2 regions of the Caballeronia sp. AZ10_KS36 genome follow, and region 1 is predicted to be linked to the other one. Evidence: riboswitches for the same ligand, from Rfam matches in the RefSeq annotation. Region 1 holds a riboswitch; the other holds the start of a gene.

Region 1 (6,782 bases):
GCGCAGGTTCACGGCAAGCGTAGCCGCATGCAGTTCCGGATACCCGCCGGGAAGATAGAGCGCGTCGGCATCGGCTGGCACGGGTTCATCGGCGAGTGGCGAAAAGGTGCTCACGCGCGCGCCCATTGCGTGCAGCAAGTCGATATTGGCCGGATAGACGAATGAAAACGCGGCATCGCGTGCCACGGCGATATGCAAACCGTCGAGCAAACGCGGCGGCGCTTCGGGCTTCGCGTCCTCGAAGTGCACAGGCGGCGGGAGGTCCGCGAGCGCGGTAGCGGCAATGGCATCGGCGGCGCGATCCAGACGCGCATCCAGTCCCGCCACTTCTTGCGCTTGCGTCAAGCCGAGATGACGCTCGGGCAGTGCGATGTCCTCTGTATTCGACAGATGCCCGCAATAGCGCAGCCCATCCGGAATGGCTTCGGCCAACATCTGCGCATGCCGCGCCGATGCAACGCGATTGGCGAGCACGCCATGGAACGGCACGTCTGCGCGATAACGCGCCAGTCCGAACGCCACTGCGCCGAAGGTCTGCGCCATGCCATGTGCGCCGATCACGGCGAGCACCGGCACATTGAACGCGGCGGCGAGGTCGGCGCTGCTCGGCGTGCCGTCGAAGAGACCCATGACGCCTTCGATCAGAATCAGATCGGCTTCGCGCGCGGCCTCTGCGAGCAATGCGCGGCATGCGTCGAGACCGACCATCGACAGATGCAGCGAATAGACGGGCGATCCGCATGCGCGTTCCAGGATCATCGGATCGAGAAAATCGGGGCCGGTCTTGAATACGCGCACGCGCAGGCCACGCCGCGCATGATGACGCGCCAGCGCGGCCGTCACCGTGGTCTTGCCTTGATGCGACGCGCTCGCGCCGATGAAGAGTGCGGGGCAGGACGGCATGAGCTCAGTACTCGACGCCACGTTGAGCCTTGACGCCCTGCTCGCGATACGGATGCTTCACGAGCCGCATTTCCGTGACGAGGTCCGCCAGTTCGACGAGCGCATCCGGCGCATGACGGCCCGTCACGACCACATGCAGCATCGCAGGACGCGCCTTCAACACATCGAGCACTTCGTCGAGCGGCAAGTACTCGTACTTGAGCACGGTGTTGAGCTCGTCGAGCACGACCATCTGATATTCGCCGCTTTCGATCATGCGCCGCGCTTCGTTCCAGCCTTTGCGCGCGGTCGCCATGTCGGCCTCGCGGTTTTGCGTGTTCCAGGTATAGCCGTCGCCCATCGTCACGAAATCGCAATTGGCGACCGCGCTCAGGAAATCGCGCTCTGACGTATGCAGCGCGCCTTTGATGAACTGAACGACGCCGAGCTTCATGCCGTGCCCGAGCACGCGCACGGCCATGCCGAATGCCGCCGTCGTCTTGCCCTTGCCATTGCCTGTGTTGACGATCAAGAGACCCTTCTCGTGATCGGCGGCGGCCTGCTTCTTTTCGTGGCCTTCCTTGCGACGCTGCGTCACGCGCAGATGTGATTCCGTATCGGTTTTCATGGGCTCTTTCAGGCTTTCTTCGTTGCTATGGCGACGGTCACATGACCGTCGATCATCTTCGGCACAACAAGCTCTCCGCCCTCGCTCGCGAGCAGCGCGCTAGGCTCGCATACACCGTCGGCGGGCATGTGCGCGAGCTGGTCTGCGCGATAGAAACGCAATGGCAGCGCATGACGCTCGCAGAAGACACGCAAGCCGGCTTCGTCGTGTTTGATGTCGATGCTCGCGACCACCGCGATGTGCGCGAACGTGAGTTCCGCTGCTTGAAGCGCACGAAGGACGGCCGCTTCTATCGCATCGGCGCTTACGCCGCGTTTGCAGCCGATGCCGACGGCAAGATGGCGCAGGCTCCCGCAAGGAAGTATCATCGAACGAATGGACGGAAATGCTTGCGCCGCCCATGCGTCCCTCGCGGATGGCGGCGTTCGGCGAAGGCATCATGACAGCGAGATGCGCTTCGTCCCCAGCGATGGCCGGTATCCGGGCTTGCGGCCTTCATCGCGCAGCCTTCCCACCGTGAACGGGCAGTGGCCGTTTGCGCCATGCGCGATATCGTGCGAGCCGATACCGCCGGTCGCGTACCGTTGCGGGGACAGCACAGGTTGGCGAGCGCTTGCATGCATGTGAAGACGCCGCTTTCTGTTTCCCGTTTAACTGCGCGTTTCGTGTGAACGCGCGAGCACCAGTCGCGCGCCAACGATACCACATGCACCGGTTTCAGCGCCGGATTCCTTGACGCTCCCTCGCGGGGAGCCTAGACTTCACGCAGTTCTGGTGCCCGCGTGCGAGCTTCTTTCGCACGCAGTTAAACGGGAAGCAGGAAGCGCATCGTCCATTATGCGAACGGACGCGCCAACCTGCGCTGCCCCCGCAACGGTAAGAGACCGGCGGTATCGCTATTAGGATATCGCGCGTTGCGCACGAAGCCACTGTCGGTGCACGGCAGGAAGGCTGCGCGACGAGGTCCCAAGCCCGGATACCGGCCAGAACTTCGCAGGGCCCACGCCGCGGGGATGCGGCATGTCCCATGATCCATCAGTCGTGCGCTTTTTCCCGCAGATCTCGCCGGCGATACCTTGCTCGCGCGACGCACGCACGACGCATGCACGACGCATGCATACACGAGCCACGGAGCGACGATGCAAACCCGCAAGATACCCGTCACGGTCGTGACCGGCTTTCTCGGCAGCGGCAAGACCACCTTGATGCGCCACATCATGTCGAATGCGCAGGGCTTGCGCCTTGCTGTCATCGTGAATGAGTTCGGCGAACTCGGTATAGACGGGGAAATCCTGAAGGGTTGCGGCATCGGTTGCGACGACGAAGCCGGGTCCTCGGAGCGCAATCTCTATGAACTCGCTAACGGGTGCCTGTGTTGCACGGTGCAGGAAGAGTTTTATCCGGTGATGGAGCAGTTGCTCGAACGCCGCGAGCGCATCGACCATGTGTTGATCGAGACCTCGGGCCTCGCGTTGCCGAAGCCGCTCGTGCAGGCATTCAACTGGCCGTCGATCAAGAATGCGTTCACGGTGGATGCCGTCATCACGGTGGTCGACGGTCCTGCCGCCGCAAGCGGACAGTTCGCCGCGAATCCCGCAGCGGTCGATGCGCAACGCAAGGCCGACCCGAATCTCGATCACGAATCGCCGCTGCACGAGCTATTCGAAGATCAACTGTCCTCGGCTGATCTCGTGATCGTCAACAAGACGGACCTCATGGACGTCGACGCACTGCGCCGCGTGGAAGCGCTGGTGCGGCCCGAGATTCCGCCGCAAGTGAAGGTCGTGCCCGCGCAAATGGGCAAGCTGGATCTGCATGCGCTGCTCGGTCTGCAGTCCGCGTCCGAGGACAGCATTCATCTTCGCCACGATCATCACGGTTCTGCCGACGACGAAGGCCACGTGGATCATCACCATGACGAATTCGATTCGGTCGTAGTCGAAGCACAAGTCGAATCACGCGAACAGGCCATTGCCGCGTTGCAGGCGCTTGTGGAGAGCCACACGATCTATCGCGTGAAAGGATTCGCCGCGCTGCCGGGCGCGGGCATGCGTCTCGTGGTGCAAGGCGTGGGCCGGCGCTTCGACAGCTATTTCGACCGGCGCTGGAACGAAGGGGAAGCCGCGAGCCGCTTCGTGCTGATCGGAGAAGACCTCGATCGTCAAACCCTGCAAACAGCGTTGAACGCGGCGCTGGCGAACGCGCTCGCGCAGGCCTGACGCAATGCATTTGTTACGCACGACGCCGGGAGGTTTTGTCGATGACGCGGCAGGCGTCATGCGTATCGAGCAGACGCGCGCACCGATCGTCGTACTGAGTTCGGCCGATACCACGCTCGCGCTGCTTGCAAGCGTGTTTCCGCGTCTTGAGCCGGGCTTTCCCGAAGTGCGGCTCGCGAATCAATCGTTTCTGCGCCAGCCCGCATCGGTCGATTTCTATGTCGACGATGTATTGCGTCATGCGCGCGTCGTCATCCTCGATCATCTCGGCGGTGAATCGTACTGGCCTTATGGCATCGAGCGAATCGTGGCGCTCGCCGAGCGCGAGAAGCAGATGCTTGCCATGTTCTCGGGCGATCTCACCGAAGACCCGAACCTGATCAGCAAGAGTACCGCGGATGCCGCGTTCTGCCGGGAGTTGTCGCGCTATCTGCGCGAAGGCGGCGCAGGCAATGCCGAAGAATTTTTGCGCGCAGTCGGTTATCACGCATTCGGCTTCGGCCGCGCGCCGCAAGCGCCGCGTCCGCTGCCTGCCGTAGCCATCTATCATCCCGAGCACGACATCGCCGCAATCGACGACTGGCGCGCGCGCTGGACCGACGGCGCGCCCGTCGTCGCGATTCTGTTTTATCGCGCGCATCTGCAAGCGGGCAACACCGCTGTATTCGATGCGCTCATCGAAGCCCTCGAAAAGGAAGGGCTGAATCCGCTGCCGATTGCGATCGCTTCGCTGAAGGAAAGCGTGAGCCGCGAAGTGATCGCGCGTTTATGCATGGAGCATCGCGCATCGCTCGTATTGAACACGACTGCGTTCGCAGCCAGCGTGATCGGCGAAAGCGAAGACTTCGACATCGCGGGCGATGCGCCCGTGCTGCAAGTGATATTGAGCGGCGGCAATCGCGAAGACTGGGAAAAGGACAACCACGGCCTCAATTCGCGCGATGTAGCGATGCATGTCGCGCTGCCCGAGGTCGATGGCCGCATCATCACGCGCGCGGTCAGCTTCAAGGGACTCGCGTATCACTGCGCGCAGACGCAAGTTGACGTGGTGCGTTATCAGGCCGATGCCGAACGCGTGCGCTTCGTCGCGGAGTTGAGCCGCCGCTGGTGCAAGCTGCGGCATACGCCCAACCACGAGAAGCGCATCGCGCTCGTGCTCGCCAACTATCCGGCGAGCGAAGGGCGCATCGGCAACGGCGTGGGGCTCGATACGCCGGCATCCGCGGTCGGCATCCTGTCGACGCTCGCACGCGAAGGCTATCGCGTGGGCGAATTGCCGGAGAACGGCGACGCGCTTATCGCCGCATTGACGCAAGGCGTGACGAACGATCCCGTGGTTCGCGACATGCGGCCGGCGTTGCAAAGCCTCTCGCTCGACGACTATCTCGACGCTTATCGCGCGTTGCCCGCAGATGCACGCGCCGCGCTGGAAAAGACGTGGGGCGCACCGGAAGACGATCCGACATTGAGGCGCGGGCGCTTCATGATCGCGGGCTATCGCTGCGGCGAAGTGTTCGTCGGCATTCAACCGTCGCGGTCGCGCGAACGCAACGACTATGCGAGCTACCACGATGCCGAACTCGTTCCGCCGCATTCGTATCTCGCGTTCTACTTCTGGCTGCGCATGCGCTTTAACGCGGATGCGCTCGTGCATGTCGGCAAGCACGGCAATCTGGAATGGCTGCCGGGCAAGAGCGTCGCGCTGTCGGCATCGTGCTGGCCCGATCTGATTCTCGGGCCGATGCCGCATCTTTATCCTTTCATCGTCAACGATCCGGGCGAGGGCAGTCAGGCGAAGCGGCGGGCGCAAGCGGTCATCATCGATCATCTGATGCCGCCGCTTACGCGCGCCGAGAACTATGGTCCGCTGCAAAACCTCGAACGGCAGGTCGATGAGTACTACGAAGCATTGATGGTCGACGTCCGGCGCGCGAAGCTGTTGCGCAAGTCCATACTCGCGAGCATCGTCGAGAACAAGCTGCACGAAGAACTCGGTCTCGATGCCCCGCGCGATACATCGGGCGAAGACGCGTTGCTCACGCGCGCCGAGGCGTATCTGTGCGAGCTGAAAGAAGCGCAGATACGCGATGGACTGCATGTTTTCGGCGAGTCGCCGCAAGGCGTGCAGCGGCGCGATACGCTGCTTGCGCTCGGGCGTTTTCCGATCGGCGACGGTCAGGGCGCGAACGCAAGCGTGATCACTGCGCTCGCACGGGACCTGCAACTAGGCGATGACTTCGATCCGCTCGACGCCGACTGGGCCGCGCCGTGGCAAGGGCCGCGTCCGCCGGCATTGCAGGCGATGAGTAATGCGCCCTGGCGTCATCACGGTGACACGCGCGAGCGGCTGGAAGGCCTCGCATTGCAGCTTATCGAGGGCAATGCAGCCGCACCCGGTCTGCATACGCAATGCGTGCTCGAACGCTTGCATGGCGATGTGCTCGCGCGGCTGGATGCATGCGGACCGCAAGAGTCGTTGCAACTGAAACGCGGTCTCGAAGGGCGCTTCGTTCCGCCCGGGCCGAGCGGTTCGCCATCGCGCGGCAGACCCGACGTGCTGCCGACGGGGCGTAACTTCTATTCGGTCGATACGCGCGCATTGCCGACGCAAGCCGCCTGGTCGCTCGGGCTCAAGTCCGCGAACATGCTCGTCGAGCGGCACGTACAGGACCACGGCGATTATCCGCGCGCCATCGGTCTGTCGGTGTGGGGCACGGCCACCATGCGCACCGGCGGCGACGACATCGCGCAAGCGTTCGCGCTCATCGGCGTGCGACCCAAATGGGCGGCGGGCAGCCATCGCGTCACCGACTTCGAGATTCTGCCGATCTCCATCTTCAACCGGCCGCGCATCGACGTCACGCTGCGCGTATCCGGCTTTTTCCGCGATGCGTTCGCGAATCTCATGCATCTGTTCGATGCCGCCGTGCAGGCCATAGCGGAACTCGAAGACGAGCCGGAAGACGTCAACCCGATTCGCGCGCGTATTATGCGTGAGCGCGACGAGTTGATCGGACGCGGCGTCGATGCCAAAGAAGCGCGGCTGCGTGCCG
Region 2 (6,782 bases), on a different contig from region 1:
CAGAAGATCATGCCGCGCAGCCGGTTCTCGGGCGCCACGCTGAGTATCAGCGTGATGAGCGCGCCCCAGCCCGCCGCGACGACGACGCCCGTGAGCAAGAGCCGTGGCGAGGCGTCCTGTTCGCCGTGCCACACGTGCGCGCGCGCAAGTCCGAGCACCAGAACGATGGATGCGAGCGCGCCCGCGCACGCGGCGAGATCCACTCCCCACCACGGCATCGACGCGAGCATCGCGGAAAGCGCGAACGCCGCCGCGCCGCCGGACACGCCGAGCACGTACGGTTCAGCGAGCGGATTGCGCAGCAGCACTTGCAGCAGCGCACCGGCGAGCGCGAGCAGCGCGCCCGATGCGAAGCCCGCGAGCGCGCGCGGCAATCGCAGGTTCAGCACGATTTCATCGGCGATATCGGGCGTGGCCGCGTGCGCGTGCAGCAGCGCGGCGATGGCGCGCGTCGGCGGCAGCGCCACGCTTCCGAGCGCGAGCGACGCCGCCAGCACGCCAAGGGCCGCCGCCGCGAGCGCGAGCCAAATCGCGGCGGCGCGGCCTGCGTGCATCGCCTTCATCGGACGGCGCGCATCAGCGGCGTGGCTCACGACGGATGCCAGCCGATCGTGACGTAAGCGCCGCGACGCGGCGTGTTGTACGAGTAAGCCAGTTCATAGTTGCGGTCGAACAGGTTGTCGATGCGCGCATTCACGTACCACGACTTCGTGATGTCGTACCGAGCCGAAAGATTGACGACGCCGTAGCCCGCGAGCGTCGAATCGTAATCGCTGCGCGCGCCGCTCACGATCCACTCGCCGCCCACGCGCCAGCGCCCGATCGACCGATGCGCCGACAGCGACGCGAAGCGCCGCGCGCGACGCGTCAACTCTTCGTGATTCGTCTCGTCGACGGGATTCTGGAACGTCACGCTCGCGCGCACGTCGGTTGCGCCCACGTGCCCCGCCCACGATCCCTCGACGCCCTGCACCTTCGCGCGCCCCACGTTCTGCGCGGTATAGAAGCCGCTGCTATCGCCCACGTAGTCGATCAGATTCGAATAGCGCGTCTCGAACGCCGTCACACGCACCACGCCGATCTTGTCCGATGCGTACTGCAACGCGGCCTCGGCCGAATGGCTGCGCTCCGGCTGTATCGACGGATTGCCGCTGAACGGATAGTAGAGATCGTCGAAGCTCGGCGCGCGAAACGACGCCGCGTAGCTCGCGCTCGCGCGCCAGTGGGAATCGAAGTTGTACGCGTAGCCCAGATAGTAGCTGTTCGCGCCGCCGAAGTCGGAATACTGGTCGCGGCGCACGTTGGCCTGCACTTCGCTCGGACCGAAGCGGCCGACATAGCCCGCGAACACCGAGTTCACATGCCGGTCGGGCGCGCTGAACTGGTCCGAATCGAGCGACTGGTCGAGATGCTCGTAGCCGAACACGAGCTTGTGCGCCTCGGTGAGCCGGAAGTCGTTCTGCCACAGATACTGATGATTCTCCGAGTCGAAGCGGCTCGTATAGACGCCGTTGTGCTCGATGTTCGCGCGGTCTTGCCCCTGCGCGACGGTGAAGTGCGTCGTCCAGTTGTCGGTGAGCTTGCCGTTCGCGAACACCGACGCCGAACGCACGCGATCATGCGATTCGTTGAGATCGGTCGGCACGCCGTAGGGATCGTCGAAGCTGTTCACGCCGTTCGATTGCAGGAAGCGCACGCCTGCGTCCCACTTGTCGCTGAACTTGTGGCGCAGCGTCGCGGCGACGCTTTCGTTCAGATAACCGTTCGCGTTCGGATTCGCGCCGGGCGCGAGCGCGGGATCGATCGACGAGAAGCCGTCGGTCTTTTCGCGCGACACGTTCAGGCTAAACGTCGTGCGGCCATCGGTATCGAGCGCGCCGTCGACGCCCGCCGACTGGCGCTGCGTGTGATAGCTGCCGTATTCGGCTTCGAAGTGAAAGCGCGGCGGATGTGCTTCGCCCTCCTTCGTGAAAATCTGCACGACGCCGCCGATCGCGTTCGATCCATACAGCGCCGACACATTGCCGTTGACCACTTCGACGCGGCCGGTCTGATCGAGCATCAATTGCGACAACTGCGCCGCGCCCAGAGACACGGATTCGACGCGCACGCCGTCGATCAGCACGAGCGATTGCGTCGAGGACGCGCCGCGTATGAAGACGCCCGAGGTCGCGCCCGGCCCGCCGTTGCGCGTGATCTGCACGCCGGGCGCGAGCGCGATGAGTCCGAGCACATCGTCCGCATTGCTGTCGGCGATGTCTTGCGCGTCGAAGAGCGTCGCCTGCGGGATGGAATCGGCGAGCGGTTGCGCGCTGCGCGTCGCCGTGACGACGACGGGCGCGAGTGTCTGCGACGGAGAATCGGAATCGGCGTGCGCGGCCTGTGCAAGCGGCGCACTCGCGGCGGCGCACATCACGACGCGCGCCGCGCGACGAATGAGGCCGGACGAAGGCAAGACCATGTGTGAAGCGTTCCCGTTGGAGACTGGCGCGTGCCCCGCTCCCCGCGAGGTCTGTGCGCGACGCACGCGCCGTATTGCAAAGCATCGGCGCGCTGGACGATTGGCCGGTATCCGGGCTGGCGACGCATCGTCCCGCCTTCCCGCGCTTCGAAGCGCAGTGGCGCCGACACGTTTCTTGCAGTCGCGTCTCCGATGACAAACGACCACGGAGCAACGAGAAGAAACGCGCGTGGGACGACTTGCAACTTGCGTTGCGGTCGCTTACCGTTGCGGGGGCAGCACAGGTTGGCGAGCCGCGCGAGGCGAGACGACGCTTCCTGTTTCCCGTTTGACTGCGCCGCAAGAAAGGCGGCGCGAGCACCAAAAGTGCGGCAAGTGTAGGAGCGCGCATAAGGGCCGTCAAGAAGGCGCGGGGCGCCTCATCGCGAGGTCCGAGCGACGAGCAAGCGACGAGCGAGCGTCGTCAGCCGCGCATCCGGGTGCGTCACGCGCGGCCATTCCACACATGAATACGCGGCGATGCGCGCAAGATCGCGTGTTGTTACGTCTCGAAACGAGACAATTATCGGAAGCGCCTTTGAACCGCGCTAAAATGCCAGGTCTTTAGAGGACGCAGCACATGCTCAACGAACTCGAATCACTGTCAGGGAACATCGGCCGGCTGATCAAGATCAGCGAGCGCCACAATCAGGCGCGTCTCGCGCTCGAAGCACAAATGGAACAGCTGCGCGCCGATTACGCCAGCGTTCAGGCCGAACTCGCGCAGGTTCGCCAGGAGCGCGACGCGCTGCAAGGCGAACGCGATTCGCTGTCCGCGAAGATCGACGACGCGCAAGTGCGCCTCAACGCGATCCTCGAAAAGCTGCCGCGCGGCAAAGCGCATCATGCCGAGAGCGACAATCAGCTCGATCTTCTGAACGCCGAAGCCAGCGCGTCGCGCGAAGCGCAGCACGAACATGCGCACGCGGAAGAAGTGCACGGCGAGCATCATCAAGGAGAGAAGGCATGACGACCACGCAGATCGAAGTATCCATTCTCGGCCAGCAGTATCGCCTCGCGTGCTCGCCGGAAACCGAAGCCGCGCTGCGCGAAGCCGTGGCCCGCGTCGATGCCGAAATGAACAAGGTCCGCAACGCAAGCAGCGTGCGCGGCACGGACCGCATCGCGGTAATGGCCGCGCTTTCCCTGGCGTCCGAATTGCTCAAGCTGCAGGAAAGCGTGCGCCACGGCGAAGCGTTCCCGGCCGAGGAAATCCGCCGCACCATGCATTCGATGAACGAGCAGCTCGGCGCGGTCATTGCGCAATATGAGGCGCACTGAGCGAAGCGCGCTGACGCTCATGCGCTGATCTAATCAGCGTCGCGATATCCATCAAAAAAAGATACCGCGAGAAACGCAGGCAAGGGCTGCAAGGACCAAACGTTTGGTGTACAGTGAGGTCTCCCTGCCTGGTACGCCAAGGTCATATATTCCTTGAACCAATGCTACATTGGCACGGTTGCGGAACGTTGCAGCACGGGCGCGCGCGTCACTCTGTCTGATGTACCCGAAGTGTTGCTTACCGCGACCAATCTTGAACCCAGGTTCAGGATGCCGGCCTAGCGGCTGAGGCGGGGACCTTATTTACGAAGCACGAACGGCATCGGTTCTTACCGGTGCCGTTTTCATTTGCATCGCCCAAAACCGCACGCACACTCCTTCACGCCGAAATCATGCGCTACTGGCTGATGAAGTCCGAACCGGACGAAGCGAGCATCGATCATCTCGCGCACGCGCCCAAGAAGACGCTGCCGTGGACCGGCGTGCGCAACTATCAGGCGCGCAACTTCATGCGCGACCAGATGCAGATCGGCGACGGCGTGCTCTTCTACCATTCGAGCTGCCCCGAGCCGGGTATCGCGGGAATCGCGAAGGTCTGCTCGACGGCGTATCCCGATCCCACGCAGTTCGATCCCGAAAGCGCCTACTACGATCCCAAATCCAAGCAGGACACGCCGCGCTGGATGCTCGTGGATGTGAGCTTCGTGAAGAAGACGCGGCTCATTGCGCTCGCCGAGCTTCGCGAGCACGCGGAACTCGCCGGCATGCAAGTGCTCGCGCGCGGCAACCGTCTGTCGATCACGCCTGTCACCGAGGACGAGTGGCGCTTTATTACCGAACGCCTCGTCTAGAGCAGGAACTAAGGGCTGGAGGCGGACGCCTAAGTGCGGTCGCGAATCACGCGACGCCTTGCGTTGGAGCCCTTCGATGATGAACAAGAAAACCGCCGCCGCCCTCGCCCTCGCGATGTCGAGCGCCACTCTCGCCTATTCCGCCTCGGCCGCCGCGCAGACGGTCATCGCCAATCCGCAGCCCGCGGGCGTGCTCTCGCTTTCGGCGCAGGCGAGCGCGCAAGTGCCGCAGGATGTCGTCACCATCACGCTCTTTTACGAGCAGGAGGCCGCCGATCCGTCATCGCTCACCGCGACGCTCAATCAGCGCGCCGAAGCCGCACTGCGTGAAGCGAAGGGTGTGGATGGCGTCACCGCGAAGAGCGGCTCGTTCACCGTGTATCCGTCGACCGACCGCGACGGCAAGATTTCCGCATGGCGCGGGCGCACGGAGGTCGTGCTCGAATCGCACGACTTCGCGGCGGCCTCGAAGCTCGCGGGCAAGATGAGTTCGTCGATGCAGGTCGGCAACGTCACGTTCTCGCTGTCGCCGGAAGCGCAGCGCGCCGCGGAGCAGAAGCTCTCGACGCAGGCTATCGATTCGTTCCGCAAGCAGGCGCAAGCCGCTTCGCAGGCGTTCGGCTACAGCAGCTATTCGATTCGCGAGGTGAACGTCGGACATAGCGGCGCGGCGCCTCGCCCGGTGATGATGATGCAGTCGCGCGCCGTGGGCGCCGACGCCAAGATGGCCGCGCCGATGGCGCTCGAAGCCGGCACGACGACCGTGACCGTCGATGTGTCCGGCTCCGTGCAGATGGGCCGCTGATCGAGCGAGGTCAAGCGAACCCAAGCGGGACCGCAAGCGCGGCCCCGCGCGACATCACGCCGCGTTCGCCGCCACGCGACGATGCCGCTTGTAGGCCCACACCATCATGATGACGCCGGCGACGATCATCGGCAGCGAAAGCCACTGGCCCATCGAGAGGCCGAGCGCGAGCAGGCCGAGATAGTCGTCCGGTTCGCGGGCGAATTCCACCGTGAAGCGCGCGAGTCCATAGCCGATCAGAAAGAGCGCGGAGATGGCGCCGACCGGACGCGGCTTGCGCGAGAACGTCCAGATCACGATGAACAACACGATGCCTTCCAGCGCGATCTCATACAACTGCGACGGATGGCGCGGCAGCATGTGAAAACGCTGGAAGATTTCCGTCAGATGCCACTTGGCGTCGAGCTGCGGAGTCTTCGCGAGCCAGATGGCGTCGTCGTTCGTCGAGTTCTGGAACAGCATCGCCCAGGGCGCGGCAGGGTCCGTCACGCGGCCCCATAGTTCGCCGTTGATGAAGTTGCCGAGACGCCCCGCCGCGAGGCCGAGCGGCACCATCGGCGCGACGAAATCGGTCACTTGCAGCCACGTGCGTTTGCGCTGGTACGCGAACAGCACCATCGCGAAGGTCACGCCGAGAAAGCCGCCGTGAAACGACATGCCGCCTTCCCACACCTTGAAGATGTCGAGCGGATGCGCGGCGTAATAGCTCGCCTTGTAGAACAGCACATAGCCGATGCGCCCGCCGAGGATCGTGCCGAGCACACCGTAGAACAGCATGTCGTCGATATCCTTCGCGCTCCAGCCTTGCGCGGCGACATGCGGCAGCCGCAGCCGCAGCCGTCCGATGACGATGGCCGAGATAAACGCGACCAGATACATGAGGCCGTACCAGCGCACGGCGAGCGGTCCGAGATGAATCGCGACGGGATCGAAATTGGGGTGAATGAGCATCGTAGAGTTCTTGAGCCAAGCGAAGTCAGGCACGAATCATAAAGCAGAGACGGCGGCGGCCCGCGCGCGCACGATCTCGATGAAGCCGGCGAGCACCGGGCTCACCTCTGCCGCGCGCCACACGAGGCCGGTTTCGACGACCGGCGCATCCGCCACCGGCCGCAGCGGACGATACACCACGCCCGTGCGCCGCAAATGCCGCAGCGACTGCGGCACGAGCGCGACGCCCATGCCGGCCGACACCAGGCTCACGATGGTCTGCATCTGGATCGCCTCCTGCCCGATGCGCGGCGTGAGTCCCGCCGCGCCGTAGCAGCCCATAATGATGTCATACAAACCCGGCGCGAGACGCCTCGGAAACACGACGAGCGGCGCCGTTGCGAGATCGCGCAAG

Evidence for each region. Region 1 has a riboswitch for cobalamin ahead of NCR35_RS16965 (cobalamin biosynthesis protein). Riboswitches for the same ligand answer to the same signal wherever they lie in the genome.
Region 2: it holds a riboswitch for cobalamin, as region 1 does, so the genes downstream of both, NCR35_RS04455 (TonB-dependent receptor domain-containing protein) here and NCR35_RS16965 (cobalamin biosynthesis protein) in region 1, are expected to answer to the same signal.

The regions. Positions count from the first base shown of each region.
Region 1 covers NZ_JALQDQ010000025.1:332,043-338,824, reverse strand. The annotation lists gene NCR35_RS16975 (cobyrinic acid a,c-diamide synthase CobB) at 1-903, opposite strand, end outside; gene cobO (cob(I)yrinic acid a,c-diamide adenosyltransferase) at 908-1,510, opposite strand; gene NCR35_RS16965 (cobalamin biosynthesis protein) at 1,519-1,878, opposite strand; cobalamin riboswitch at 1,965-2,213, opposite strand; cobalamin riboswitch at 2,266-2,512, shown strand; gene cobW (cobalamin biosynthesis protein CobW) at 2,650-3,729, shown strand; gene cobN (cobaltochelatase subunit CobN) at 3,734-6,782, shown strand, end outside.
Region 2 covers NZ_JALQDQ010000004.1:67,483-74,264, reverse strand. The annotation lists gene NCR35_RS04460 (FecCD family ABC transporter permease) at 1-554, opposite strand, end outside; gene NCR35_RS04455 (TonB-dependent receptor domain-containing protein) at 590-2,461, opposite strand; cobalamin riboswitch at 2,547-2,841, opposite strand; gene NCR35_RS04450 (ATPase) at 3,081-3,470, shown strand; gene NCR35_RS04445 (cell division protein ZapA) at 3,467-3,781, shown strand; RNA gene ssrS (6S RNA) at 3,900-4,082, shown strand; gene NCR35_RS04435 (EVE domain-containing protein) at 4,174-4,632, shown strand; gene NCR35_RS04430 (SIMPL domain-containing protein) at 4,712-5,437, shown strand; gene lgt (prolipoprotein diacylglyceryl transferase) at 5,492-6,388, opposite strand; gene NCR35_RS04420 (LysR family transcriptional regulator) at 6,425-6,782, opposite strand, start outside.